Regions from separate parts of the Nocardia sp. NPDC046473 genome, predicted to be linked through region 1. Evidence: riboswitches for the same ligand, from Rfam matches in the RefSeq annotation. Region 1 holds a riboswitch; each other region holds the start of a gene.
The links. Region 1 has a riboswitch for S-adenosylmethionine ahead of ABZ942_RS14520 (amino acid ABC transporter permease). Riboswitches for the same ligand answer to the same signal wherever they lie in the genome.
Positions count from the first base shown of each region.

Region 2: linked by a shared signal. The riboswitch ahead of ABZ942_RS06935 (aminotransferase class V-fold PLP-dependent enzyme) and the one ahead of ABZ942_RS14520 (amino acid ABC transporter permease) in region 1 are both predicted to bind S-adenosylmethionine.
Region 3: linked by a shared signal. The riboswitch ahead of ABZ942_RS26610 (bifunctional o-acetylhomoserine/o-acetylserine sulfhydrylase) and the one ahead of ABZ942_RS14520 (amino acid ABC transporter permease) in region 1 are both predicted to bind S-adenosylmethionine.

Region 1 is NZ_JBEYZJ010000004.1:18,886-28,669, forward strand. It holds gene ABZ942_RS14490 (GNAT family N-acetyltransferase) at 80-691, shown strand; gene ABZ942_RS14495 (NAD(P)/FAD-dependent oxidoreductase) at 750-2,315, shown strand; gene ABZ942_RS14500 (carotenoid biosynthesis protein) at 2,398-3,255, shown strand; gene ABZ942_RS14505 (DUF3153 domain-containing protein) at 3,352-4,098, shown strand; gene ABZ942_RS14510 (glycosyltransferase family 2 protein) at 4,132-5,274, shown strand; gene ABZ942_RS14515 (hypothetical protein) at 5,363-6,076, opposite strand; SAM riboswitch class I at 6,487-6,581, shown strand; gene ABZ942_RS14520 (amino acid ABC transporter permease) at 6,845-7,888, shown strand; gene ABZ942_RS14525 (amino acid ABC transporter ATP-binding protein) at 7,885-8,652, shown strand; gene ABZ942_RS14530 (ABC transporter substrate-binding protein) at 8,667-9,626, shown strand; gene ABZ942_RS14535 (GNAT family N-acetyltransferase) at 9,631-9,784, shown strand, end outside.
Region 2 is NZ_JBEYZJ010000002.1:297,242-307,025, forward strand. It holds gene ABZ942_RS06910 (MarR family transcriptional regulator) at 1-184, opposite strand, end outside; gene ABZ942_RS06915 (crotonase/enoyl-CoA hydratase family protein) at 274-1,095, opposite strand; gene ABZ942_RS06920 (2-oxo-4-hydroxy-4-carboxy-5-ureidoimidazoline decarboxylase) at 1,365-1,685, shown strand; gene ABZ942_RS06925 (YbaK/EbsC family protein) at 1,738-2,214, shown strand; gene ABZ942_RS06930 (flavin reductase family protein) at 2,304-2,855, shown strand; gene ABZ942_RS06935 (aminotransferase class V-fold PLP-dependent enzyme) at 2,889-4,208, opposite strand; SAM riboswitch class IV at 4,255-4,368, opposite strand; gene ABZ942_RS06940 (LysE family translocator) at 4,515-5,162, shown strand; gene ABZ942_RS06945 (Pls/PosA family non-ribosomal peptide synthetase) at 5,502-9,416, shown strand; gene ABZ942_RS06950 (M1 family metallopeptidase) at 9,416-9,784, shown strand, end outside.
Region 3 is NZ_JBEYZJ010000007.1:399,591-409,374, forward strand. It holds gene ABZ942_RS26595 (oxygenase MpaB family protein) at 1-913, opposite strand, end outside; gene ABZ942_RS26600 (TetR/AcrR family transcriptional regulator) at 1,078-1,740, shown strand; gene ABZ942_RS26605 (homoserine O-acetyltransferase) at 1,999-3,117, opposite strand; gene ABZ942_RS26610 (bifunctional o-acetylhomoserine/o-acetylserine sulfhydrylase) at 3,156-4,493, opposite strand; SAM riboswitch class IV at 4,587-4,697, opposite strand; gene ABZ942_RS26615 (TetR family transcriptional regulator) at 4,749-5,468, opposite strand; gene ABZ942_RS26620 (MFS transporter) at 5,602-7,098, shown strand; gene ABZ942_RS26625 (NADP-dependent isocitrate dehydrogenase) at 7,405-8,622, shown strand; gene ABZ942_RS26630 (MFS transporter) at 9,207-9,784, shown strand, end outside.

The DNA of each region.
Region 1 (9,784 bases):
TTCGAACGTTTGAATTGAGATTGAATATAGAGACGCCCACCGACAAACTTCCGCGCCCGCTGTGGACCCGACGAGAGCCATGACCGCCGTCAAGCCCAATCACACCCCCGCACCTGTCGTCGTCGACCTCTCCGTCGCGGCACTGCGCTCCCGGCTGCACGATGCACTGGCGGTGTATGTCGCGGCGATGGACTATCCGCGCGGCACCGAACACCATCGCGCGCCGATGTGGACCGAGCACACCACCCGTCCCGGCTGGCAGGCCGTGGCCGCGGTGGTCCCCGACGATTCGGGGCACGTCGACCTACGCTCGTCGCCGATCGTGGCGATCGCCTACGGCTACCGCGGTGCCGCGCACCAGTGGTGGCACCAGCAGGTGCACAGCGGGATGCGGCGCTCCGGCTGGCCGGAACATTCGACGCGCGAACTACTTTCGGACTACTTCGAGCTGACCGAGCTGCACGTGCACCCGTCGGCGCAGGGGCTCGGCATCGGCGGCACGCTGCTGGAACGGCTGCTGCGCGATCGGCCGGAGAAGGCCGTGCTGCTGTCCACCCCGGAGGTGGCCGGGGAAGACAACCGGGCCTGGCGGCTGTATCGGCGGCAGGAATTCACCGACGTGGTGCGGAATTTCGTGTTCGCCGGTGACAATCGGCCGTTCGCCATTCTCGGACGGCGGCTGCCGCTGTGAGGGCTGTGCCCTGTCGCCCAACGCTTCTGGCCCCCCGGGGTGTCGTGGCGAGGGTCACGTGACGGTCGTCGTGGTCGGTTCCGGCCACAATGCGCTGGTCGCCGCCTGTTATCTCGCGCGGGCCGGGCATCCAGTGGAGGTGCTGGAACGCGACGAGGTGCTCGGCGGGGCGGTGTCGACGGTCGAACGGTTTCCCGGGCATCTGGTCGATCGCGGGTCCTCCGCGCACATCATGGTGCGGCACACCGGGATCATCGAGGAGCTGGAGCTCGCTCGCTTCGGGCTGCGGTACATCGATTGCGACCCTTGGGGTTTCACACCCGCCAGAGACGGGCGCGCGCCGCTGGTGTTCCATCGCGATCTGGATGCCACGTGCGCGTCGATCGCGGCCGCCTGTGGTGATCGGGATGCGGTGGCGTATCGGCGATTTGTCGAAGTGTGGGGGCCGCGGAGCGCGCGCGTGATGCGCGCGTTCGGCGGCGGACCGACGCCGGGCCGGTTGCTGCGCTCGTTCTGGGGGCTGGACGCGAAGGACGGCGGCAGCGCGTTGTCGCGGGAGTTCCTGCAGTCCGGGGACGCGTTGCTGGACACGTACTTTCAGGACGAACGACTCAAGGCGTCGCTGGCCTGGTTCGGCGCGCAGTCCGGTCCGCCGATGTCGGAGCCGGGCACCGCGCCGATGGTGGGGTTCGCCGCGCTCATGCACACGCTGCCGCCGGGACGTGCGGTCGGCGGCAGTGGCGCGTTGTCCGCCGCGCTCGTCGAGCGGCTGCGCGCCGACGGCGGCGTGGTGACGGCGGGTGACGCGGTGACCGCGCTGCGGCGCGACGGGGACGGCTGGCGGGTGCGCACCGCAGCGGGGCGAAACCTGCACGCCGACACCGTTATCGCGGGCTCGCACGTGCTGACCACCCTGGATCTGTTGCGCGAGGGCGGATTCGACGCCGCCGTGCTCGACGACTGGAGGCGGCGCATTCGGATCGGACCGGGTATCGGCATGGTGGTGCGGGTGGCGACGCGGTCGTTGCCGAACTATCCGGGCAGCTCGGTCGACGAATCCGCCCGTGGCCTCCAGTTTCTCGTGTCCGACCGGCGGCAGCTCCGGCTCGCCCACGGGGCCGCGTCGGCCGGGGAGCTGCCGCCGCGGCCGGTCGTGCTCGCGATGAGTTTCAGCGCGGTGGACCCGAGTATCGCGCCGCCCGGCGAGCATCAGCTGTCGCTGTGGGCGCAGTGGCATCCGTATCGCTTGGCCGACGGGAGCGACTGGGCCGAGCACGCCGAGCGGGAGGGCGACCGCATCATCGCCGAAGTGGACTCCTACGCACCGGGATTCGCCGATTCGGTGCTGCGCAAGCATGTGCAGACACCGGTCGATCTGGAGCGGGAGATGGGGCTGCTGGGCGGCAATGTGATGCACGTGGAGATGTCGCTGGATCAGATGATGCTCTGGCGACCGCTGCCGGAACTGTCCGGCCAACGCGTGCCCGGCGCACCGGGCCTGTACCTGACCGGCGCGTCGACCCATCCCGGCGGCGGCGTCTCCGGCGCCAGCGGCCGTAGCGCCGCCAACCTCGCCCTGCGCGACCTCCGCCGCCACCGATTCCCGCTGCTGCGCAGGCGATGACGGAACAGCCGCACGCTTTCCGATTTCCCGCACCGGGATTGGCATGCGATTTCAGGTGCGAGGAATCAGAAGGCGTGCCGCTGTGAAGAGGGGTGCCGCACGTGGGACGGTGCGGTGGTGTGCGCCGCCTGTGTTGGCGGTGGCGCTGGTGCTCGTGCAGATCGCCTATCCGCTGGCGCATGGCGTTGGGCGGGATCGGGTCACGGTGGCGGTTGTGCTGCTTTCGGCGGGTACGGCGTTGGCGCATGCGGCGGCTACGCGTGGGATTCGTTATGCGGCCGGGTTTTTGGTGATCGTGTCGGGGCTCGGGTTGGCCGCCGAGGTCGTCGGTACCGCGACGGGCGTGCCGTTCGGGTGTTACGAGTACGCGGTGGATCGGCTGGGGCCCGCGCTCAGTGGAGTGCCGCTGGTGGTTCCGCTGGCGTGGACCGGCGGGTTGTATCCGGTGTGGGTGGTGGCCGGGCTGCTCACCCGGCGGGCGGTGTCGCGGATCGGTCTGCTGGCGGTGGGCGCGGTCGGCTGGGATCTTTTTCTGGATCCGCAGATGGTCGCCGATGGGCAGTGGAGCTGGTGCGACACCGACTCGGGCCTGCCCGGCCTCGCCGAGATTCCGATCACGAACTATCTCGGTTGGCTCACGGTGGCATTGCTCATGGGTGTGCTGCTGACCGTCTTGGCGCGCACGATTCCCGTGTCAGTGGGGCTGGATATTCCGGTGAATTCGTCAGCAGGGCTGGACACCGTTGCGCCGAATTCCGGCTCGGTCGCGGTGCCGGTGGCGGTTTTTCTGTGGACCTGGCTCGGCTCCGCACTCGCGCACGCGGTGTTTCTGGGTCTGCCGATTTCGGCCTGTTACGGCGGCGTCGGGCTGGCTGTTCTGGGCCTCCCGCTGCTGCGTCACCTCTACTTTTGCCGTCGGCAACCCGCGCAGGCGGGCTAGCGGAGACACATCGCGGGCCTGCTTCCGCCCGTCGCGTGGGCATCTGGACGGATGGCCTGGCACGATGTCCCCGTGCAGCCGAGTCCCATCACCACGATGCCCGATGCCCCGGTACTACCGTCGCCGCGGACGCCCCGCCCTGGAGCGCGTGTCGCCGCGGCGGTCCTGCTTGCGGCGTTGCTGGTACCCCTGCTCGCGGGCTGCCTGCGCGTGCAGGTATCGATGGGCGTTTCGTCCAACGACCGCGTGTCCGGGCGGATCGTCGCCGCGGTCGTGCCCTCCGAGGCCAATGACAAGGGGCCGCAGCTGAAGGCGCCCGACTCGCTCGCCGCGAAGGTGCGCATCGAGCCCTATTCGCAGGACGGGTACGTCGGCAGCCAGGTGTTCTTCGAGGACATGTCGTTCGGCGAGGTCGGCCAGCTCGGTCAGCTGTCCGAGCAAACCCAGGGCATGTTCCAGATGCAGTTCCAGCGCGCCGGTGACCTGGTGAGCCTGACCGGGCGCGTCGACCTGAAATCGGTGCCGCCGCACGGCTCCGACGTGCAGTTCACCATCGCGTTCCCGGCCCGCGTCGCCAAGACCAACGGCAATCGCGAGGGCGACAACATCGTCTCCTGGAAGCTGCCCGCCGGCGACGTCTCCACGTTGCGCGCCGAGGTCAGCTACGCCGACCCGAATACCCGCTCGTTCGCGGGCTGGGCGGGCATCGTCGGCGGCATCACCCTCGCCGTCGCGGCCATCGTCGCCGCGATGGCCTTCATGGACCGCAATCCGCCCGCACCGGGCGCCCCCACCGGCCTGTCCTGGAGCCGCTGGTGGAAAACGGTCAAACAGAGCCGCTGAGCCGTTGTGCCGCAGCCGAGTTCCGTGAGCCGAATGGCGCAGGCGGTGCGGTGTGGAGCCGGAATCTCGGTGCTGGGCGCTGGGATCGCGCTCTACAACCGGGTTACCGTGCGGCAGCTGGTGGACACCACGGTCGAGGTGATCGAGCCGGTCACCGTGTGTGTTCCGGCTCGTGACGAGGCCGCGCGGCTGCCCGGGTTGATCGCGGATCTGCGGGCGCAGCGCGGAGTCTCGCGGCTGAGTGTCGTGATTCTCGATGACGCGTCGGGCGATGAGACTTATGGGACCGCGATCGATGCGGCCGGTGGGGATCCGCGAATCACGGTGTTGCGCAACGACACCGAACCACCGCCCGGATGGACCGGCAAAGCCGCCGCGTGTGCGCGATTGGCCGAATCGGTGGATACGCCGGTGCTGGTATTCGTGGACGCGGATGTGCGGCTGGCACCGGGAGCGGTCGCCGCGACCGTCACCGAATTACGCAGGCAGCGAGTCGCGTTGGTGTCACCGTGGCCTGTGCAACGGGCCGAGTCGATGGCCGAGACCTTGGTGCAGCCGCTGCTGTGCTGGTCTTGGGCGGCCACGCTGCCGATCGCGCTGGCCAATCGGAGCCTGCGGCCGTCGACTTCCGTTGCCTGCGGCCAGTTTCTGGTGTTCGACACCGCCGCCTACCGCGCCGTCGGCGGGCACACCGCGGTGGCCGCCAGCGCTACCGAAGACCTCGACATCGCCCGAACACTGCGCCGGGCAGGACAACCCACCACCCTCGTCGCTGCGGGCCGCATGGCGAGCACTCGAATGTACGAGGGCGCTGCTCAACTCGACGCCGGATACACCCGCTGGCTGTGGTCCGCGTACGGCGGCACCATCGCGGGCGGAGCCGCCGTGGGAACATTTGCCGCCCTGGCCTATTGGGTCCCGCCCTTGGCGGCGGCAGGCGGTCGCGGGGCCGTCCGCCGTGCCGGTGCCCTCGGCTACACGGCGGCCGTCACCGGCAGGCTGCTGGCACGCTCCACTGAAACCGGCCGACCGCTCTCCCTCACCGATGTCCTTGCGGCCCTGGCCCACCCGTTCTCGGTAGTCGCCTACTTACTGCTGTGGGCACGCTCCCACCGCGCCCGACGACGCGGCGCGCTGCGCTGGAAGGGTCGAGCGCTCGGCAATGAGAGGGCGTAGCAAGGTAGGACGCAGCCTCCCGCCCATCGACCAGGCGCGCTGACTTGAAAAGGCTGCGCTCGCACCATAGTCGGCATCGCGCAAGCTCCTACGGAACCTCGGTGATCCCCACGGTGGGCAGGAAGAAGCAGGACTTGCCGCCGTTCTCGACGGTCCCGAAGACCGCGGCGAGCACCGTGCCCTGCCCGGTGTCGACGGGCACGGCCCGCACGCCACCCATCGGCAGGGCGGCGAAGAAGAAGTCTTGGATGGCGCGTTCGGCGATGGGCCGCAAGGCGATCGGGACTTCGGCGGGGACCATCGCGCGCAGGATGCTGGACAGCGGACCCATCGAGGCGAGGCCGCCGCGGCCGCTGGTCACGTTCAGCCAAGCCACCTGCATGCCGGTGGTATCCGGTCCGTCCTGGTTCAGGCCGTAGGGGACGAAGGTGAACATGGTTTGTCCGGCCTTGACGGCGGACAGGTCGAGTCCGGGGATGGTGACCGAGGTCTTGGGCCACGGGCCCGGCACCGCGCCGGCCACCGCCGGGGCGAGACCGAGGGAGTTGCCGTTGAGGCAGTACGCGGCCGCGGTCGGGTAGAGGAACGGCTGCATACCGAACGCGCGCAGGCCGTCGATCGCGGTGTTGTAGACGCCGAACAGGTCGCCCGGCGCGACGGTTCCGGTCTGGGTGGGACCGGGTGGGACGGGGGCCGCTGCGGACGGCGTCGGCGTCGCGCCCGCGGCGGGGGCGGCGAGCGCCAGCGCGACCGCGCAGGTCGCGGCAGCGGACAGCATGGTCAGACGGCGCGGTACGGCCATGGAGACCTCTTCTCATCGTCGACGCGAATCGAAGGCTGACGGTACTCCGGCAAACGCCGTGAACTGGCCGTATTGCCTGCGGCAAGCTCTCGGCGTGTCATCGATGGTCGGCGGCGGCTCCTGGTTGACGGCGAGTTCCCGGGGTCCGCACATCGAGGCTTGCGATAAGCCGTATGCTGCTTCCCGGCGGAGCCGCCCGAGTAGGTGAGCGCCCGCCCCACGAAGTCGACACTCGACAGGCCGCCGTCGATCAGGCTGAGCCAGCGCATGTCCGGCTATCGGAAATACCCGGCGAACCGGGCCGAGACAATAGCTACGCTCACGGTGATTACTTCCCTTGCCCAAGGGTTCCCCTGCTGGGCATGATAATTCGGCTCGACCCTGACATCATCCGGTGTCCGGATCGGCGACAACCATCCAGAGCGACCGAGAGACCTGGCTCGTCGACGTCGCAGCAACCCCCCGGCTCACCGGGTGCGGGTGCTTCCGCCGGGACCGATGGAGGAACCGAAGTGATCATCTCCGCTGTCCGAGGCGCCCGTTGGGGCCGCCGGCATATCGACCAATGCAAAGTGACGTCCGCGAGCTGTCGGGGCTGACCCGCAGCCAGTCTCTTGCACCCGTCGCTGGCCGGGTGATGTGACCGCGGCCCGAGGTGGCGCGGTCTCGTTCGTTCTTCCGAAGGACCCCGACCATGCGTGAGCGCAGCGAGCGAACACCAGGCCCAGCTGCAGTCATGACGGAGCCGAGCGCCGACGAGGCGCAGTCATGACCGCGTCCACCGCACCCGACGCCACCGCTGTCCCCGACGCCACCGACGGCGAACCGGTCGCTACCGAGACTCGTGCCACCGCGCTCGACCCGGTGCCGGACGGATCCGCCGCCGGCGCAGGCGATTCCGCGCCGACGGTCGCCAAGACCCGGCACCCGTGGCGCTGGGTGATCAGCGCCGTCGCGCTCATCCTGCTCGCCCAGTTCATCCACGGTCTGGTCACCAATCCCGGTTGGGACTGGCCGACTTTCGCGAAGTACATCACCGCGAAGTCGGTGCTGGCCTCGCTGAAGGTGACCCTCGAACTCACCGCCTGGGGTACCGCCCTGGGTTTCCTGCTCGGCACCGCGCTGGCCATCGCGCGGCTGTCGAACAATCCGGTGCTTCGGGTCATCTCGTGGTGCTACATCTGGGCGTTCCGATCGATTCCGCTCATCGTGCAGCTGCTGTTCTGGTTCAACATCGCCTACCTGTACCACACGCTGTCGCTCGGAATCCCGTTCGGTCCTTCGTTTTTCACCTTCGAGGTGAACGGCGTGATCAGCGGATTCACCGCGGCGGTGATCGGCCTGGCGCTGCATCAGGCGGCATACTCGGCCGAGATCATCCGCGCGGGCATCATCTCCGTCGACGCCGGTCAGCTGGAAGCCGCTGCCGCGCTGGGTATTCCGAAGGTGCGCCAGTTCCGCTCCATCGTGGTCCCGCAGGCCATGCGCTCGATCCTGCCCAATGCGACCAACGAGGTGATCAGCCTGTTCAAGGGCACCTCGATCGTGTCGGTGATGGCGATCGCGGAGCTGTTCTACCAGGTCCAGGTGATCTACGGCCGCAACGGCCGGGTGGTGCCGCTGCTGCTGGTCGCCACCGCCTGGTACATCGTGCTCACCACCGTGCTCTCGGTGGCGCAGTACTACATCGAGCGCCACTATGCCAAGGGCACCCAGCGCACGCCACCGCCCTCGCCGACGCAGCGGGCCTGGCAGAAGCTGCGCGAGATCGCCGAATCCGGTTCCACCGCACCGCGAGGAGCGACCCGATGACCACCGCACTCGCCGTCGAAGTCCGCGGCGTCCGTAAAGCCTATGGCCCGCACGAGGTGCTGCGCGGCGTCGATCTGACCGTGCGCTCCGGCGAGGTGGTCACGGTGATCGGCCCGTCCGGTTCCGGCAAGTCCACGCTGCTGCGAGTGGTCAACCACCTGGAGTCGCTGGACGCGGGCACCGTGCACATCGACGGTGAGCTGATCGGATATCGACTGCGCCGCAACACCTTGCACGCGCTGCCCGACCGTGAGGTGCGCAGGCAGCGCTCCCGCATCGGGTTCGTCTTCCAGCAGTTCAACCTGTTCCCGCATCTGACCGTGCTCGACAACGTCACCATCGCACCGCTTTCCGCGCAGCGCCGGGATCGCAACGAGGTCGAGGCCGAGGCGCGGGTGCTGCTGGACCGGGTCGGCATCGGCGCACTGGCCGACGCATACCCACGCAGGCTCTCCGGTGGGCAGCAGCAACGCGTCGCGATCGCGCGGGCACTTGCCTTGCGCCCCCGCGTGATCCTGTTCGACGAACCCACCTCCGCGCTGGATCCCGAACTCGTCGGCGAGGTCCTCGACGTGATCCGCGACCTCGCGCACGGCGGCACCGCACTGGTGATCGTCACCCATGAGATCGGCTTCGCCCGCGAGATCGCCGACACCGTGGTGTTTCTCGATGCGGGCGCCATCGTCGAGCAGGGGCCGCCCGAAGTCGTCCTAGACCATCCCGAACACCCGCGCACTCGCGCGTTCCTTTCCCGAGTCCGCTGATGAACAGGTTTCCGATGAAGCTCTCCGCCTTGGCCACCGCCGCCGCGACCGCGGTCGTACTGCTGGCCACCGGCTGCACCGATCCCGAAGCGGAGTCCGCGGCCCAGCCCGCCGGTGCGATCACCTTCGACCTCTCCGCCGCCCAGACCGGCCGGGTGCACACCACCAAGGTGGACAGCATCGCCGCCGAAGTGCCGCAGGCCATTCGGGACCGCGGCACCCTGGTGGTGACCGGCGCGTCCGGCACCGCACCGCCGCTGCGCTTCTACGCCGACGACGACAAGACCGTGGTCGGCTCCGAGGTCGATATCGCCGCGCTGGTCGCCGACATCCTCGGCCTGAAACTCGAACTGCAGGTGGCGGATTGGGCGCAGAACTTCGTGCGCATCGATTCCGGCGAGGTGGATGCCTTCATCGGCAACGTGACGGTGACCGAGGAGCGCAAGGAGAAGTACGACTTCGCCACCTACCGCAACGACACCGTCGCGCTGGAGGTACCCAAGCAGAGCACCCTCGCATACCAGGATCGTAAGAGCCTGGCGGGCAAGCGGATCGGCGTCGGCAGCGGCACCAACCAGGAGCAGCTGCTGGTGAAGTGGAACGAGCAGAACCGCGCGGAGGGCCTGGCGCCCATCGACATCGCCTACTTCCAGCAGACCAGCGACTACTACCTGGCGCTCGCCTCGCAGCGGCTGGACGGCTACATCGGCCCGAACCCGACCGCGATCTACCACTCCGCCACCGCGAACCAGACCAAGATCCTCGCCACCTTCTCCGGTGCGGGCGACGCACTGCAGGGCGAGATCGCGGTGCTCACCAAGAAGAACAACGGGCTGATCACCGCGGTCCAGCACGCGCTGAACCACGCCATCCAGCACGGCACCTATCAGCAGGTGATCGATCGCTGGGGCCTGAAGACCGAGCAGGTCACCGAGTCGCGGATCAATCCGCCCGGCCTACCGAAGCAGCGGTGATCCGGTGACCCAGCAACTTTCGCCACCCGGCCTGCGAGTTCATCAGGTAGCGCAGGACGATCCGCTGGCCGCGCCACTGCTGGCCGAGCTCGCCGTCGAATACAGCGCCCGCTACGGCCGCAGCCCCGGCGAGCTGCACGCGGCGCTACGTGACTATC
Region 2 (9,784 bases), on a different contig from region 1:
GCAACGCGTCGGCCAGCGCGCCCGATCGCATCGGACCGTCACAGCACAGCCGAAGCAGTGTGCCGTACGCGGCGGGGTCGAGCCCGTCCTTGGTCCACGTGCCGATCTGGGCCGCCGTACGGTCGCGGATCCGCTGCAATCGGGTGAGCTGCATCGCGATCGTGTCGATCGTTTGCTCGTCCAAACCCTATACCTTTGCTTGCATCAATCAATTAGTTGCGCGATGCAAGTATGCGGACGAGCCTCCTACTGGGGCAAGTGATTTACCGAGCTTTACTTACCCTTGAACTCCGGCGCCCGCTTCTCGAACACCGCTTTGATCGCCTCGGTGAGGTCTTCCGACGGCAGGAACGCGGAGTTCCACGCGGACACGTAGCGCAGCCCGGCGGCCACCTGGTCCTTGTTCCGCTGATCGAGCACGTCCTTCACACCCTGCACCACCAGCGGCGGGTTCGTGGCGATTTCGCGCGCGGTGGCGTGTGCCGCGTCCAGCGCCGCCTCCTGATCCGCGAACACGTCGTTGACCAGGCCGATCTTCTCCGCCCGTGCCGCGTCGATGTCCTTGCCGGTGTAGGCGAGTTCGCGCAGCTGGCCCTCGCCGATGATGCCGGGCAGCCGGTGCAGCGACCCGATGTCGGCGACGATGGCAACCTTCGCCTCGCGCAGGCTGAACTTCGCGTCCGCGCTGGCGTAGCGGATGTCGACGGCGGCGATCAGGTCCAGCCCGCCGCCGATGCACCAGCCGGAGATCGCCGCGATCACCGGCTTGCGGCAATCCGCCACCGCGGTCACCGCCGCCTGCAACTTGCGCAGCTCGACCAGGAACTCGGTGCGCGGCGCGGCGAACGCCTTGTCGGCCATCAGCGGGCCGAACATGCCGCTCATCGCGGGCAGGTCGAGGCCGTACGAGAAGTGCTTGCCCGAGCCGGTGAGCACGATCGCCCGGACCTCAGGGTCGGCGTCGAGGCCATGGAAGATCTCCGGCAGCTCCCGCCAGAAGTCCGGGCCCATCGCATTGCCCTTGCCGGGACCCGTCAATGTCACCTGTGCGACGCGGTCCTTCGTTTCTACGGTGAAAGCCTGCCAATCAGTCATTTGTACAGCGTATCGAGCAGGTGGGAGCCGGGCACTCCGCATCCCGGAATGGGGCACACACGCGACCAGCACGGTGTGGATTTACGAGCGCAGTTCGTGGCCCCGTGAACACGGTGCAGCCACCCGGACGTCAACATCGCGATCGCGCGGCCGGCACCCCTCCCATGTAAACCCTGCGCAAAATCGGTGCGGCGCACTAGGTCCCACCTCACCCTCGGGCGGATCATGAAGGCGGTCAGCAAACCTCAATCATCGAGTCGGAGGCCATCATGCTGATGCATCAAGGAATCGGTCTCGAACGGTTCAACGAAATCTCCCGTGCCCGTGCGATACACGCACTCTTCTCCTGCTGCTGCAATGTCACCTGGGCCGCCAAGCTCGCGGCCGCCCGGCCCTATCCGGATCGGGACGCGCTGCTGGCCGAGGCCGATATCGAGTTGCTCGCGTTGTCCCAGGGCGATCTGGATCGGGCACTCGAAGCAGTTGCGCACGAACAGGTCTCGGGCGGCAGCGTGACCGAGCTCGCGCGGATCACCCGCGCGCGGATCACGCTGATGCTCGGGCCGAGCGAGGGCTATCCGGAATACTGACGCATTATCGAGTAGCCCGGCGCACCATCCGCAATCGCTCTACTCTGGTGGCATGCGCAGGTCGACATTGCCACCGATCGCCTGCCGAGTCGCGGACACCCTCATCGCCCGAGGCCATCACGGTGTCATCGTGACCCAGCCGGCACCAACACCCACCATCGCCGATGCCGCGCGAACCCTCGGCGTCGAGGTGGGTGCCATCACCTCCGCGCTGGTCTTCCTGTTGGACGAGGATCCGGTGCTGCTGCTGGTTTCCGGCGCACACGAGGTCGATCTCGAGTCCACCGGAAAGCGGCTGGAGGGCACGCTCACCCACGCACCGGCCGAGATGGTGCGCGAGGTGACCGGCCAGCCGATCGGCGGCGTCGCCCCGGTAGGCCACCCCACCAACCTCCCCACCTGGGTAGACACCGCCCTCGCCAACCATCGCGAGGTGTGGGCCGCAGGCGGCCACCCGAACACGGTGTTCCGCACCTCATTTCACGAACTGGTGCGAATCACCGCGGGCCTGCCGATAGACGTCGACTGAATTCAGCAGAACTGCTGGCAGCGAATCGGACCACAAGTCACCGCGGGCGTTATAGGCGAGCCGTAGGAACCCCGCGTAGTTTTGGACGGGTGACCGAAGCAGAACGGCCCGCCACGGATATCCAGATCCCTGATGATCTGAGCGGGATCACCGCCGAACAGTTCCGCGCCTCGATGCGCCACTATCCGGCGGGCGTCACCGTTGTCACGCTGAACTCACCGAACGGCCCGATCGGCTTCACCGCGACCTCGTTCGCATCCCTGTCGCTGACGCCGCCGCTCGTGTCCTTCAACATCGCGCACACCTCGTCGAGTCTCACCGCCCTGCTGGACGCCGAATCCGTCGTCATCCATTTCCTCGGCGAACACCAGCACGACCTGGCCCAGCGCTTCGCCCGCACCGCCGCGGACCGCTTCACCGACCGCTCGCTGTGGACCACCCTGGACACCGGTGAACCCGTCCTGCACGGCACCCCCATCTGGCTGCGCGCCACCATCCACCAACTGATCCCGTTGGGCGATCACACCCTCGTCGTCGGCCTGGTAACCCGAGTCCACGACAACACCGACGAAACTCCCGCCGCCGCTCCCCTCCTCTACTACAACGGCCGCTACCACCGCCCCACCAGACTCGGCGACTGAACGCGGTCGCCGGGCCCGGGCGATGTTGCCGGGCTAGTCGACGAGGCAGGGGGCTGCGCCGGTGGGAGATTCGGACGTGAAGGGACGGGTTTCGGGGGTGGGGTTCCAGAGCCCCTGGGTGGTGGCGTAGTTCCAGGCCGGTCCGCCCTCGACGAGCGTGGCAATGGCTTGGATCAGGCGCTCTACGTCGGCGAGGGTGGTGCCGAGGCCGATGCTGGCGCGCAGGGCGCCGTCGAGATCGAGGCGGGCCAGCAGCGGGTGGGCGCAGAAGCGGCCGTCGCGGACGCCGATGCCGTGTTCGGCGGACAGGTAGGCGGCGACGTGGCCGGGAACGAAACCGTCCAGGGTGAAGGCGACGATACCGACGGTGTCGGGGGCGTCGGTCCAGATGCGCAGCAGGTTGACGCCGGGGATGGCCGCGAGTCCGGCGCGCAGTCGGTCGGCGAGCTGGTGTTCGTGCGTGGCGAGCGTGTCGGCGTCGATCTCACAGAGCGCGTCACAGGCGGCGGCGAGGGCGGCGGCGCCGAGCACGTTGGGTGAACCGCCCTCGTGCCGCTGCGGGGCGGGCGCCCATTCGGCGCCGGTGGTGGTGACCTCGCGGACCGCGCCGCCGCCGGCCAGGTACGGCTCGGCGTTGTCGAGCCAGTCGCGGCGGCCGACCAGCACGCCGGCGCCGAACGGCGCGTACAGCTTGTGGCCGGAGCATGCGAGGTAGTCGATACCGGTGTCGCGCAGGCTGATTCGCCGGTGCGGCGCGAGCTGGGCGGCGTCGACGAGGATGCGGGCGCCGCACTGGTGGGCGATGGTGGCCAGTCGCTCCAGCGGCAGCACCTCGCCGGTGACGTTGGAGGCGCCGGTGACCGCGAGCAGCGCGGCGGGCTTGCTACACAGCTCGGCGACCAGGCGCCCGATGGTCTCCTCGACCGTGGCCGCGGCCTGCACGACGCGGCGGCCGTGCTTGGTCCACGGCAGGAAGTTGGCGTGATGTTCGATGTCGAGCACCACGGTGTCGCCCGGGACACAGGACGCGAGCAGGTTCAGCGAGTCGGTGGTGTTGCGAGTGAACACCACCGCCTGGTCGTCGGTCGCGTCGAGGAAGCGGGTCACCGAACCACGGGCGGCTTCGTAGCACTCGGTGGAGATCCGGGAGGCGTAGCCCGCGCCGCGGTGCACGCTCGCGTAGAACGGCAGCAGCTGCTGGATCCGGTCGGTGACCTGGGCCAAGGCGGGCGCGCTCGCCGCGTAGTCGAAGTTGGCGTAGGTGGTTGTCCCGCCTTGGACGAGCGGCACCTGGAGGTCGTCACCGGAAACCCGGGCGAGGGGCGCACAGTTCTGGGTCACAACAGCAGTCATCACGAAATCCCGTCGGCTCTGGGACCCGCAATCAGGTGATTCGTCGAGTCCGCGCTTGCCGCACCCGGTCGGGTGTCAGCCCGGTCGTCACCCGGAGCACCCCACCGCGGAGGAGGGTTGCCGACCAGCAAGCCGGGGCTGAACGCTGGTACTCATGACCTGATCCGAGATTGGCAGACATCCCCCGGCGCTGTCAACTGGTCGGCGGCGCCGCGTGTTCGCCCGGAAATCTCGCGCGCTGGTCACCTCCGGCGGGACCGGTGGAAATCCATTGCTTCTCCGGCGACTTTGCGGTCACATCATGAGGTGTCGCTTTCGCTGCTGTTCAGCTTCGTCGGTCTGTGCGTGCTGCTGGCGCTGACGCCGGGCCCGGATTCGTTTCTCGTGCTGCGGTTCTCGCTGGTAGACGCCCGACCGGGCGTCGCGGCCGCGATCGGGTCGGCGCTGGGCGGGATCCTGTGGGCGGTGGTGGTCGCGGCCGGTGTCGCCACGCTGCTGGAGCAGTCGGCGACCGCGTATCGCGCGCTGAAGCTGATCGGCGGAATCTACTTGGTGTACTTGGGTATTCGCGCGCTGCTCGACCAGTGGCGGCAGCGCAGGACAGGCCGGGAAGCCACCGACGCCGAGGGTCTGGCGCACGCGAGCAGCGGCACCCGCGCATCGGTTCGCTCGGCGTTCACCGCGGGCGTCGTCTCGTGCATGTTCAACCCGAAAGTCGGCCTGTTCTATCTCGCCGTGCTGCCCCAGTTCCTGACCGAGGTCACTTTTGCCAACACCCTCGCCCTCGGCGCCGTCGAATCGAGCATTGCCGCGGTAGCGATGGTGCTCCTGGCCCTGGCCGCCTCTCGCGCGGTCACGCTGCTGCGCCGCCCGAAGCTCCGGGATCGACTCGAACAGGTGAGCGCCGCGATCCTGGCCACCCTCGGCCTCGGCACCGCCGCCTCCGCGGCCTGATCGCCCCTGCTCGAAACGCCCTGAGCTGCAAGATCACCAAGCCCATGTGGGGAATCACACCGGGATGAGCAGCTCGACGCAGCGACCGTCCAGCGAACCCACCGGGTAACCCGCCCACCAGGCGTTGCTTCGGCGCGCCCGACAAAAATCGCCACGACCTGCAACAACCCCGCCCACAGTCCCGCGACCGGGAACCGCGCCGGTGAACAACAAACGTCGACAACCCCGAGTACCGTGGACAACTGGTCACCGTGGCGTTTGCCCACTGGTAACCCAGCTATGACACAAACAACACCAGGGAAGTGCGAGGCAGGTCGAATGGGAGGTGGGCAGGGCGTCATGCTCCAACCACAGGTTGATGTGACGGTGGACCCACTACTTCGGACCGCGCACACGCCACCGGCCCGGACCCTCGTCGACATCCTGACCGCGACCGCGCTGACCCATCCCGACGCCCCCGCCATCGATGACGGCAAGGTGGTGCTCAGCTACCTCGAGCTCGTCGTCGAGATCGAGAAGACCATGGCCCGGCTCGCCACCGCGGGCGTGCGGCCGGGCGACCGGGTCGGCGTGCGGATGCCGTCGGGCTCCAGGGAGCTCTACCTGACCATCCTCGCCGTCCTGTACGCGGGCGCCGCCTATGTGCCGGTCGACGCCGACGACCCGGACGAACGGGCCCAGCTGGTCTTCGGCGAGGCGCAGGTCACCGCGATCGTCACGGCGGCAGGCATCGAGACGACACCGGCGGGTATCCGGGCCGCGACCGACCATCCGGCCGACGCGAGCACCAGCACCCTGCCGACCCCCGCCGACGACGCCTGGATCATCTTCACCTCCGGCTCCACCGGAACGCCGAAAGGTGTTGCGGTGACCCATCGCAACGCCGCCGCGTTCGTGGACGCCGAGGCCAGGCTCTTCCTGCCGGACGCCCCGATCGGCCCCGGCGACCGGGTGCTCGCCGGACTCTCGGTCGCCTTCGACGCCTCCTGCGAGGAAATGTGGCTGGCCTGGCGCAACGGCGCCTGTCTCGTGCCCGCCCCGCGCGACCTGGTCCGCACCGGCGCCGATCTCGGCCCGTGGCTGGTGCGCCGGGAGATCAGCATCGTCTCCACCGTGCCGACGCTGGCCGCCACCTGGCCCGCCGAGGCGCTGGACGCGGTCCGGCTGCTGATCTTCGGCGGCGAGGCGGTACCGCCCGAACTCGCCGAACGCCTTGCCGGAAATGGTGATACGGATCGCGAGGTCTGGAATACCTACGGCCCCACCGAGGCAACCGTGGTCGCCTGTGCCGCGCTGCTCGACGGCGCGTGGCCCATCCGGATCGGGCTGCCGCTCGACGGCTGGGACCTGGTGGTGATCGACGCGGCCGGAAACCCGGTGGCCGAGGGCGAATCCGGCGAACTGGTGATCGGCGGCGTCGGCCTGGCCCGCTACCTCGATCCCGCGAAGGACGCCGAGAAGTACGCGCCGCTGCCCTCGGTCGGCTGGGATCGCGCCTACCGCAGCGGCGACCTGGTTCGCAACGACAGCGCGGGCTTGGTCTTCCTCGGCCGCGCCGACGACCAGATCAAGCTCGGCGGCCGCCGCATCGAACTCGGCGAGATCGACAACGCGCTACAGCACCTGCCCGGCGTCACCGGCGCCGCCGCCGCGATCCGAACGACCAAGGCGGGCAACAAGATCCTGGTCGGCTACCTCGCCGGCACCGGCCCCGATTTCGACAGCAAGGCGGCCAGAGCCCAACTCGCCGAACAGCTTCCGGCGCCACTGGTCCCCCGGCTCGCCGTGGTCGACGAGCTACCCACCCGCACCTCGGGCAAGGTCGACCGCAACGCCCTGCCCTGGCCGCTGCCGAACAACACCGACGACGACGAGAGCGATCTCACCGGCACCGCGCAATGGGTTGCCGGACTGTGGGATTCGGTGCTCGGCGGCGAGGTCACCGACCTCGATGCCGACTTCTTCGACCTGGGCGGCGGCTCGCTGGCCGCGGCGCAGATGGTGACCGCGCTGCGTGCGCGTTATCCACAGATCACCGTCGCCGACCTCTACGACCACCCCCGCCTCGGCGCGCTGGTGGAACTGCTCGAGCAGAGCACACCGGCCGTCGCCGTCGAGGAGCGCGTGGTGCGCCCGACGCCGCGGCCCGCCCAGTGGGCGCAGGTGCTGGCAACCATTCCACTCACGACGCTCACCGGCCTGCAGTGGCTCACCTGGCTGGCCATCGTCGGCAATGTCGCGGCCTGGTCCGGCTCGCTGCCGTGGCTCCCGCAGCTGTCCTGGTGGTGGACGCTGGTGGCGTTCCTGCTCTTCATCTCACCGCCCGGCCGGATGGCGATCTGCGTGGCCGGCGCTCGACTGCTGCTGCGCGGCGTCGCACCCGGCCGGTATCCGCGCGGCGGCGCGGTACACCTACGGCTGTGGGCCGCGGTACGCCTGTCCGAGGCGAGCGGTGCGGAAAACCTCTCCGGCGCACCGTGGATGGTGCCGTTCGCACGGGCACTCGGCGCCAAGATCGGCAAGGGCGTCGACCTGCACACCCTCCCGCCGGTCACCGGCATGCTCGAACTGGGCGACGGCTGCAGCGTGGAACCCGAGGTCGACCTGTCCGGCTATTGGATCGACGGCGACGTCGTGCACCTCGGCCCGATCACCATCGGACCCGGCGCGGTGGTCGGCGCCCGATCGATCCTGTTGCCCGGCACCAGGATCGGCAAGAACGCGGAGGTCGCGCCCGGCTCGGCGGTATCCGGCAAGGTCAAGGCCGAGCAGGAGTGGGCGGGCTCGCCCGCCGCGAAAATCGGTAAGGCACAGCACCGCTGGCCCGCGCACACGCCCGATCGCGCGGCGCACTGGGTCGCGATCTTCGGCGTCACCTCGATGACCTTGGCCGCGGTGCCCATCCTCGGTCTCGGCTCGGGTGGTCTCTTCATCGCCTGGTTCATCCGCGACACCCGCACGCTCGCGGGCGGTTTGGGCCGCGCCTTCGCTATCCTGCCGGTCGCCACGCTGCTCAGCCTCGCGGTCTACGCAGCGGTCACCATCATCCTGGTGCGGCTGCTCAGCTTCCGGTTGCGCGAGGGCTATCACCCGGTGCGCAGCCGGACCGGGTGGCAGGTCTGGTCCACCGAGCGCCTGCTGGATTCCGCGCGTACCTTCCTGTTTCCGCTCTACGCGAGCCTGCTCACGCCGATCTGGCTGCGCCTGCTCGGCGCGAAGATCGGCAAGGGCGTCGAGGCGTCGACGGTGCTGCTGCTGCCCAAGTTCACCACGGTCGCCGACGGCGCGTTCCTGGCCGACGACACCATGATCGCCAGCTACGAGCTCGGCGGCGGCTGGCTGCGCATCGGCGAGGCGAAGGTCGGCAAGCGGGCGTTCCTCGGCAACTCCGGCATGACCGCGCCCGGTCGTCGGGTGCCGAAAAACGGTCTGGTCGCGGTTCTTTCGGCCGCGCCGTCCAAGTCCAAGGCCGGCTCCTCCTGGCTGGGCAGCCCGCCCGTGCGGCTGCGTCGCGCGCCGGAAAGCTCGGACACCGCACGCACTTTCGATCCGCCGCCGAAGCTGCGGATCGCGCGCGGCATCGTCGAGACCTGCCGCCTGATCCCGGTGCTGGTGACCTTCGCCATCGGGCTCGGCGTGCTGTTCACCCTCGCCTGGCTCGCGCAGAGCCTCGGCCACCTGCCCACTGCGCTACTCAGCGGCTTCGTGCTGCTGGCCGCCGGCGCGCTCGCGGGCGCGAGCTCGGTGGCCGCGAAATGGTTGCTGATCGGCCGGATTCGCGCCGAGGAGCACCCCCTGTGGAGTTCGTTCGTGTGGCGCAACGAGGTGTCCGACACCTTCGTGGAAACCGTTGCCGCGCCGTGGTTCGCGCGCGCCGCGACGGGTACACCGGTGCTGAACCTGTGGCTTCGCGGACTCGGTGCCAAGATCGGCCGCGGGGTATGGTGCGAGTCCTACTGGCTACCGGAGGCGGACCTGGTGACACTCGGTGACGGCGCGACCGTGGAACGCGGCTGCGTCGTGCAGACCCATCTCTTCCACGACCGCATCATGTCCATGGACACGGTCACCCTCGGCGCGGGCGCCACGCTCGGCCCGCACTGCGTCGCGCTGCCCGCCTCGACCATCGGCGAGGGCGCGACCATCGGCCCCGCCTCGCTGGTGATGCGCGGCGATACCGTGCCCCCGTCCACTCGCTGGTGGGGCAACCCGATCGCGCCTTGGTTCGGAGGCGACCCGGGAGCGGCCCGCTGATGCCGGGGAAGTTCTACGAAGCACCGATCGACGAATACCTGCCGCAGAACGGAAATCGGGGCTACCGGGTATCGCGGTACGAGCTCGACCTCACCTACAAGGTGGCGAGCAACCGGTTGGCCGGCCGCGCGGAGATCACCGCGGTGACCACCGCCGTGCAACCGCGCTTCTCGCTCGATCTGTCCCAGGCGCTCACCGTGTCCAAGGTGTTCGTCAACGGCGCCAAGGCCGCGAAGTACACCCATCAGCGCGGCAAGTTGGTGATCACGCCGCAGCAGCGGATTCCGGCGGGCGGTGTGCTCTCGCTGGTCGTCCAGTATGGCGGCATCCCGCGCCCGGTGCGTGGACCGTGGGGTGCGGTCGGCTGG
Region 3 (9,784 bases), on a different contig from region 1:
GACTGCCGTACAACGCGCGCGCCTCGGTCGGGCTGACCGTCTCCAGTCGGGTCGGCGGCTCGGCGTTGATGTGCTCCTTCAGGATCTGCCCCGCCATCGGCGCGATGAACGGTGCCGCGACCAGCAGTCCGAACGAGTTGAACCGGCTGAATCCCCAGACCAGCACCTTGGCGGGCAGCCGGACCGCGAGATCGACGATGCCCCACCGATCGAAACGCCCGAGCTTGCGCATCCACTTCGGCAGCGTCGAGACCGACGCCAGTGAAAGTAGCCTGCTGCCAATGTAATACGAGATGCCCGCGCCATTGCGCGGCGAGGTCCACAACAGGTGGTGCATGCCTTCCTCGGCTCGCTCGGAGGTGCACAGGCGCGGGCGGACCCGCTCGTAGTACGCGCGAACTTCCTCGCGTGAGCGCGGCACGTCCTCCGGCTTGCAGGTCTGCAGCTCGGCCGCGATCGCGCACTCCTGCCAGAAGCGCGTCTCCTCTTCCGGTGTCAGACCGGGCCCGAACATTTCGTACGCCTTGAGCACCGAGTGCCAGCCGGTGATGTGGATCCACAGCTGGGTGTCCGGGCTGTTCGCGCTGTAGCGGTTCCCGCTGATCGGTTCGATGCCGGTCATCGGCGCGTGGATCTGCATGAGGTGCTCGGCCGCCTGGATGGCGGTGCGTCCGTCGGCGATCGCGGCGATCAGGAAGTAGGAGAAGGTGTGATCGAGGCGCTTGCGCGGATCGCTGTAGATGCCGCGCGAGTCGGCGACGGCCGCGGTGAGGAACGGATCGAAGTGCTCGAGCACGACGGCCCGCTGGAAGCCGATGACCGCGGTCGGCGCGGTCCAGACCTTCCAACTGGGCGAATCGGGGCCGAAGAACCCGTAGTCGTCCCGGCGCAGGGTGGTCGGATCGAAGTGCATCACGTGCTCCTTTGCGGTGATCGCCCCGGCACCGGGGGTGAATACAACGCAACCGTAGCAATTGCTGGCAATGAATACAACGGTTGCGTAGCATTTGTGCTGGACGGGATGCGGGATCGAGACCGGGATGCTGTCAGGATGGACCGCATGGAGGTGCAGCGGCAGTGACGACATCGCGTACCGCGGCGGACAAGCCGCGCAGGCGCTACGCGCCACGCCTGCCGCCGGAACAGCGCCGCGCCCAGCTGCTCGACGCCGCCTTCGCGGTGCTCAGCCGGATGGAACTGCACGAGCTGAGCATGGAGGCGGTCGCCCAGGAGGCGGGCGTCGGCAAGCCGGTGCTCTACACCGTTTTCAAGACCCGCGCCGAACTCGTTGCGGCGCTGCTGGAACGGGAGCGCGAACGCGGCCTCGAACAGGTCGCCGCGACGCTGCCGACCGACCTGATGGGCGCCGACCCGGTCGTCGCCGCCTCGGCCACCGTCGAGGCGTTCGTCGGTGTGGCACTGGAGAATCCGACCCGCTGGCGCCTGATCCTCGCCGGTCCAGGCAACGCTCCCGACGAATACCGGGAGGCACTGCGCAATTCCCGAGCCGGCATCTTCGACCAGGCCGAAGCCCTGGTCCGCATCGGCACCGCACTCGAACCCCGTTGGGCCGGAGTAGATTCCGGCCTGCTCACCAACTCACTGCTACAGGTCGCCGAGATGCTCGGCCGCCTGGCCGTCAGCGAGCCCGACGAATACCCGCGCGAACGCCTCCAAGGATTCGTCCACGCCATCGTCGGTCTCCTGGTCGGCACCCCGCCAAAAGACGTTGGCGCATAGCACTTCCAGCAACCGTCGCGCGCAAGTCAGCGCCGACCGCACAAAATCACCTGCAGTTTCGGACGCAACCCGCGAATCGATGCGCGGCAGCCGAAATGATGCGCCGCACGCGAACTGGTGCGCGACAGGTAGATACGGCCCGCGCGCATCAATTCGCCTGCCGCTTGCGAAATTGCCAGCTGATTCAAGCGCGGCGCGCCAATCGGTGCGCGGTACGCAAACCTCAGCGCGGCGAGAACTCGTGCGCTCGAGGTGGATTCAGTTGGCAGGCTGACGGCTCTGCTGAGCCAACCGCATCGTTTCGGTCAGCAGCTTCGACACCGCAGCTGCCTCGGTGAGGAATCCGTCGTGTCCGTCGCGCGAGTGCACGACCTCCAGACCGTCGCAGCCCGGCAACCCCTCGGCCAGTTCCTGCTGCGTGCGCAGCGGATACAGCCGGTCGGAGTCGACGCCGCCGACCACGCACGGCACCGGCGTCGCGGCCAGCGCCGCGCGCACGCCGCCGCGGCCGCGGCCGATATCGTGCCGGTTCATCGCCTCGGTCAGCAGCACGTAGGTGCCGGGATCGAAACGCCCGCAAAGCTTGTCGGCCTGATGGTCCAGGTAGCTCTGCACCGCGTACCGGCCGCCGCGCCACGGATCCTCGGCGCCCTGCGCGCCGTTCTCGAACCGGTGGTCCAGCTCGTCCTCGGTGCGGTAGGTCAGGTGCGCGATGCGCCGGGCGATGCCCATGCCGGTCATCGGCGCGCGGTCGGTGTCGTGATAGTCGCCGCCCTGCCAGTCCGGATCGGCCTTGATCGCCGCGATCTGGGTGGTCTGCGTACCGATCTGGTCGGCGGTGGCACGGGCACCGACGGCCAGCACCAGCGCGGAGCCGACTCGATCCGGCGCGCCGACCATCCACTCGAGCACCCGCATACCGCCCATCGAGCCGCCGACCACGGCGGCCAGCCGCTCGATGCCGAGCAGGTCGATCAGCGCCGCCTCGGCGGCCACCTGGTCGCGGATGGAGATCTCCGGAAACCTTGCGCCCCAAGGCTTTCCGTCCGGCGCGAGGGTCGATGGCCCGGTGCTGCCCTGGCAGCCGCCGAGCACGTTCGTCGCGATCACGCACCACTCGTCGGTGTCGAGCGGACAGCCCGGCCCGACCATCCCGTCCCACCAGCCGGGCAGCTGATGGATGTCGTCCGGATGCCCGACCACGTGCGAGTCGCCGGTCAGCGCGTGCTCCACCAGCACCACGTTGTCCAGCGTGGCGGAGAGCTCGCCCCACCGCTGCACCGCGAGGTGCACCTGCGGAATGACCGCGCCGCTCTCCAGCTCGACGTCCCCGATAGCGATGATGCCGAGCCGCCCGTCCGGGGGTGGCAGGGCCACCCCGGACGGACGGGCGAAACCCGGTTCGGTACTCAACGTCACGTCGCCGCCGCCGTGAAACCGGCACGCAGGTCGCTCAGGATGTCCTCGATGCCCTCGATCCCCACCGCCAGACGGACCAGGCCCGGTGTGACGCCTGCGAGCAGTTGCTCGTCGGGCGTCAGCTGCGAATGCGTGGTCGACGCGGGGTGAATCACGAGAGAGCGCACATCACCGATGTTAGCCACATGGCTGTGCAGGGCTAATCCGTCCACGAACTTCTTGCCCGCATCGACACCGCCGCGCAGCTCGAAGGCGACGATCGCGCCGGGGCCCTTCGGCGCCAGCTGCTGCGCGCGCTCGTACCAGGGCGAGGTCGGCAGCCCCGCGTAGATCACCTTGGTGACGTCCGGGTGGGTGCTCAGGAATTCGGCCACCGCCTTGGCGTTGGCGACATGCCGCTCGACCCGCAGGCTCAGCGTCTCGATGCCCTGGCTGATCAGGAACGCGTTGAACGGCGAGATGGCCGAGCCGAGGTCGCGCAGCAGTTGCACGCGGGCCTTGAGCGCGAAGGCGGGCGCGCCGAGATCGGCGAACACCGCGCCGTGGTAGCTGGGGTCCGGGGTGGTGAAGCCGGGGAAGCGCGGCTGTCCCTGCGCGTCGGTCACCGTCCAGTCGAAATTGCCGCCGTCGACGATCACGCCGGCCACCGCCGAGCCGTGTCCGCCGAGATACTTGGTCGCCGAGTGCACGACGATGTCGGCACCGTGCGCCAGCGGCTGGATCAGATACGGCGTCGCCACCGTGTTGTCCACGATCAGCGGCAGCCCGGCCCCGTGCGCGATGGCGGCGATGCCGGGAATGTCGAAGATGGCGCTGCTCGGGTTGGCGATGGTCTCGCCGTAGAAGGCCTTGGTGTTCGGCCGGATCGCGGCCCGCCACTGGTCCAGGTCGTCGGGATCGTCGACGAAGGACACCTCGATGCCGAGCTTGGGCAGCGAGTAGTGGAAGAGGTTGTAGGTGCCGCCGTAGAGGTGCGGGCTGGACACGATGTGGTCGCCCGAGGACGCCAGGTTCAGGATCGCAAAGGTCTCCGCGGCCTGGCCGGAGGCCAGCAGCAGTGCGGCGACACCGCCTTCGAGCGCGGCGACGCGCTGCTCGACGACGTCCTGGGTGGGGTTCGTGATCCGGGTGTAGATGTTGCCCGGCTCGGCGAGGCCGAACAGCGCGGCGGCGTGATCGGTGTCGCGGAAGGCGTACGAGGTGGTCTGGTAAATGGGCAGGGCCCGGGCACCGGTGGTGCTGTCCGGTGCCTGTCCCGCGTGCACCTGCTTGGTCTCGAAGGACCACTGCGCGGTGGGATCGATATCGGCCGCGGGCACGGTGGAATCACTCATGAGCTTTGCTCCAAAGGAAAAGGTTGTTCGCCAGAACTACGGGGGTTATCGAGATTTGGGCGAAGGACAACAACACATTTCGGGAACCTCCTGAAAGCGCGCTTGCTCTCGACCTTCGAGAGCCCGGTCATCACCCGGAGCACCCCACCGCTGCTGGAGGGTTGCCGTCCAGCAAGCCGGGGCTTCGCGCTGGCACTCATGACCTCAGGGCATCATAACCGGCCGTCGCGCGACGGCCGAAACCTATCCGCGAACTCAGTCGGAAGTGCTGGTCCGCGCGCCGCCGCAGACCCGGACGAACTCATCGAAGGCCGCGCAGAACGAGTTCCGGCCTGCCGTGGCGGCGTCGTGCAGATCGTCGTAGTCGAACATGCTCTCACCGCACTCCATGGCGAGGTGGCCGATGAGCTGCCAGGAGCCGAGGATCAACCGCACCGGGAGCGCACACGGCGTGGTGGCGAGTCGCTCGGCGACCACCGCGGCGATGGCGATGTTCTTGTTGTCGGCGTGTTCGATGCTGCGCGCGCTGACCGCCGGACTGCTGCGCACGATCCGCTGCATCTGCTGGAATTGCCGGAACGAGACCGGTCCGCCGCCCGGTTCGTTGACGGCTTGATCGATCACCCGCAGGAATGCCGTGCGCAGCGATTCCAGTTCGTTGTCGGTGACCGGAAGCTCGCGCAGCGTCTCCGCCACGGCCTGGCCGAAGTCCTGCACCGGCCCGAGGACGATGTCCTCTTTGCTGTCGAAGTACCGGTTGATCGTGCGCGGCGAGACGTCCGCGGCATTGGCGATCTGCTCGACCGTCGTCGCGTCGAAACCCTGTGTGTCGCACAGGTTCAGCCCGACCTCGATGATCCGCAACCTGGTCTGCTGCTTCTTGCGTTCGCGCAGGCCCGGATGTGCGGTCGTTGCGGCGCTCGCAGAGGTTTCCGCTGCGGCCTTCGCGCCCGTCGGCGTCGGTGACTCGAGCATGTGCCCACCTTATCGCAACCCGGCGTTTTCGTGTCCGTAACCGTCAAATGTCGTATCACGACATTTTTCTCTTGACGCCAAATGTCGTCTGATGACAGGATAGCCAAGCACTTCCTACGATGAGGAGACGACGGTGACCGAGACTGCGACAGCGGTAGAAGTTCCGGTAAAACAAGGCAGCTCGGCGCGCTGGTTCGCCCTCGGCGTGATCGCATTGGCCCAGCTCATGGTGGTTCTGGACGCCACCATCGTGACCATCTCGCTGCCCTTCGCCCAGGCTGATCTCGGCATCAGCGACGGCAACAAGCAGTGGATGCTGACCGCTTACACGCTGATCTTCGGCGGCCTGCTGCTGCTCGGCGGTCGGCTCGCCGACTACCTGGGCCGACGCCGGATGTTCATCATCGGCCTGGTCGGCTTCGCCGCCGCGTCGGCACTTGCCGGTCTCGCGCAGAACGGCGCGGAGATGTTCGCCGGGCGCGCGTTGCAGGGCGCGTTCGCGGCGTTGCTCGCGCCCGCGGCGTTGTCGCTGCTGTCGGTGACCTTCACCGAGGCGCGCGAACGGGCCACCGCATTCGGCGTATTCGCGGGCATCTCGGCCGGTGGCGCCGCGCTCGGCCTGATCGCCGGCGGCGCGCTCACCGAATACGCCTCGTGGCGCTGGTGCCTGCTGGTGAACACCCCGATCGCATTGCTCGCCCTGGTCGGCGCGCTGGCGTGGGTGGTCAAGGACGTACCGACGCCGCGGACCGGCGGCTACGACGTGCCCGGCGCGGTCACCGTGACGCTCGGCCTGATCTCGATCGTCTACGGCTTCAGCCGTGCCGCCGAGGACGGCTGGCTGTCCGGCAGCACCCTCGGGCTGCTCATCGCCGGGGCCGCGCTGTTGATCGCCTTCGTCGTCATCGAACGGCGCTCGGCCAATCCGCTACTGCCGCTGCATATTCCGGGTGAGATCAACCGCGGTGGCGCGTTCCTCGCCGCGCTGCTGGTACCGATCGCCATGTTCGCGATGTTCCTGTTCCTCAGCTACTACTTCCAGATCACCCTGGGTTACTCGTCGCTGAAGGCCGGTTTCGCGTTCCTGCCGTTCCCGGCCGGTATCGCGATCTCCGCGGGTGTCACCAGTGCGCTGCTGCCGAAGCTCGGCCCGCGTCCGCTGATGGTGGCCGGTGCGGTGCTCGGTGTGCTCGGCCTGCTGTGGCTGGCCCAGCTCGGCTTCGGCGACAGCTACGCGTCGAGCGTGCTGCCCGCGCAGGTGCTGATCGCGCTCGGCATGGGCCCGCTGTTCGTCGGCATGCAGACTGTCGCGCTGCATCAGGTCGAGGAGGCGGATTCCGGCGTGGCCAGTGCGCTGCTCAACGCGGCGCAGCAGGTCGGCGGCGCGGTCGGCACGGCGCTGCTGACGACCATCTCGGTGCAGACGGCCAAGTCCTACGCGGAGAGTCACGCCACGATCGACAACCTGATCGCCCGCGCCTCGATCCACAGTTACGACGTGGCGTTCTACGTCGGCGCCGGATTCTTCCTGGCCGCCGTCCCGGTGATCGCGCTGATGATCCGGGACCGTCCGGCGAACCTCATCGAGGGTGCCGAGGACGGGGCGCGCCCGGTCCACGTCGGCGTCTGAATTTCGCAGTAATACCCTTCGGTCCGCGTAGCGCCAGCTCGGCGCTGCGCGGACCGTGGTCGTTGGGTGGGGCGACCTGGGAATTGCGGAATGACCTACCAGTCAGTAAGTTCGTGGGGTTTCTCACTCGGGGGGCTGCCCGCACACCACGATCATCGGCAGCAGTACGCTTGTCTTGTTTGCACCACACGTCTCGCGGACAACGCGGGGCATATACGTTGTCTGTTGGAACAGCTGGGGTCCGCTCACAAGCGTGTTCACCTGGCCGTGCAATGAGGGCACCATCCTAGGAGGACACGAAGATCCATGTCCAAAATCAAGGTTGAAGGTACCGTCGTCGAACTCGACGGCGACGAGATGACCCGGATCATCTGGCAGTTCATCAAGGACAAGCTGATCCACCCGTATCTCGATGTGAATCTCGAGTACTACGACCTGGGCATCGAGTACCGGGATAAGACGGACGACCAGGTCACCGTCGACGCGGCAGAGGCGATCAAGCGCCACGGCGTCGGCGTCAAGTGCGCCACCATCACGCCGGACGAGGCGCGCGTCGAGGAATTCGGCCTGAAGAAGATGTGGCGGTCGCCCAACGGCACCATCCGCAACATCCTCGGCGGCACCATTTTCCGTGCGCCGATCATCATCTCCAACGTGCCGCGCCTGGTGCCCGGCTGGACCAAGCCGATCATCATCGGCCGTCACGCGTTCGGCGACCAGTACCGCGCCACCGACTTCAAGGTGTATCAGGCCGGTTCGGTCACCATCACCTTCACGCCGGAGGACGGCAGCGAGCCGATCCAGCACGAGGTCGTGAAGATGCCGGAAGACGGCGGCGTCGTCATGGGCATGTACAACTTCAAGGCTTCGATCATCGATTTCGCGCGGGCCTCGTTCAACTACGGCCTGCAGCAGAACTACCCGGTGTATCTCTCCACGAAGAACACCATCCTCAAGGCGTACGACGGCATGTTCAAGGACACCTTCCAGGAGGTGTTCGATGCCGAGTTCAAGACCCAGTTCGACGCGGCGGGCCTGACCTACGAGCACCGCCTGATCGACGACATGGTCGCCTCCTCCATGAAATGGGAGGGCGGTTACGTCTGGGCCTGTAAGAATTACGACGGTGACGTGCAGTCCGACACCGTGGCGCAGGGCTTCGGCTCGCTCGGCCTGATGACGTCGGTGCTGCTGACCCCGGACGGCAAGACCTGTGAGGCGGAGGCCGCGCACGGCACCGTCACCCGGCACTACCGTCAGCACCAGCAGGGCAAGCCGACCTCCACCAACCCGATCGCGTCGATCTTCGCCTGGACGCGCGGGCTCGAGCACCGCGGCAAGCTCGACAACACCCCCGAGGTGATCGGCTTCGCGCAGACCCTCGAGGATGTCGTCATCAAGACCGTCGAAGGCGGTCAGATGACCAAGGACCTCGCGTCGCTGGTCGGTGGCGATCAGGGTTACCTGAGCACCGAGGAATTCCTCGGCGCACTCGACGCCAACCTGGCCCGCGCACTCCGCTGACCAGGGAATAACCCGGCGCTGGAAGCGAATCCGGCGCCGGGCGATGAGTTCCCCCGCCTCTCCGCGACTTTTGCCGGTCGTCGGTGCCGCAAGATTTTTCGCGGCGGGCTGCCGGCAACGACAGAGCTGGGCTCCGGTCGTACCCGGTGAGTTACCCATGTTCCAGCGAGATCAGTTGTCGCTCGGGCAGGCTGCTGTGAACAACGGGCACCCGCACCACATCGTGGTACGGGTGCCCGAACTGTTTCTGAGCAGGGGTAGGACTGCCGAGTCGCCGCCTCGGTCGAATGGCTCGACGCAGGAAGCGAATCTGAGGCCGGGGATGACGCTGACCACATCGAGTGGTCCGGCGGTCCGGGGCGCGTCGGATACACGGTTGTTTCCTAATGGAATTTGCCAGGTGGTGGGACAAGACGTGTCCCTATTGCGCGTTTTTACATTCTGACCTGCACGTTTTCTTGGTTGTAAGCGTGTCTGAACTCACGTTTACTCGACCGCCTGCTGAGGCGTTTCATGGATGCGTGACCACACCCCTCGCCGCCCAGGCCCCCGCACGCCCCGAGCCTGCGCGGACGACTTGGCATTTGCCTGCCATGCTCGCGCTGGCGCTGGGCGGGTTCGGTATCGGCACAACAGAATTCGTCACCATGGGTTTGCTGCCGGATATCGCGCGCGCCATGGGTGTGTCCGAGCCGACCGCGGGACACGCGGTGTCGGCGTACGCGCTCGGCGTGGTGATCGGCGCGCCGCTGATCGCCTCGCTGTGCGCGCGGGTTTCCCGCAAGAAGTTGCTCATCGCGTTGATGGCGGCGTTCACGCTGGGCAATGTGGCGACCGTGCTCGCGCCGACCTTCCACACCCTGGTGCTCGCCCGGTTCGTCTCCGGCCTTCCGCACGGCGCGTACTTCGGCGTCGCCTCGCTCGCCGCCGCCACGCTGGCCCCGGTGGGTCAGCGCGCAAAAGCGGTTGCCGCGGTTATGCTCGGGTTGAGCGCCGCCAATGTTGTCGGCGTTCCCGCAGCCACCTGGCTCGGCCAGCATCTCGGCTGGCGCGACGCCTACGTGGTGGTCGCGGTGATCGGGCTGGCGACGGTAGCCGCCCTGATCACGTACGTGCCGGAGCTCACCGGCATCACGATGACCAACCCGGTGACCGAACTCGG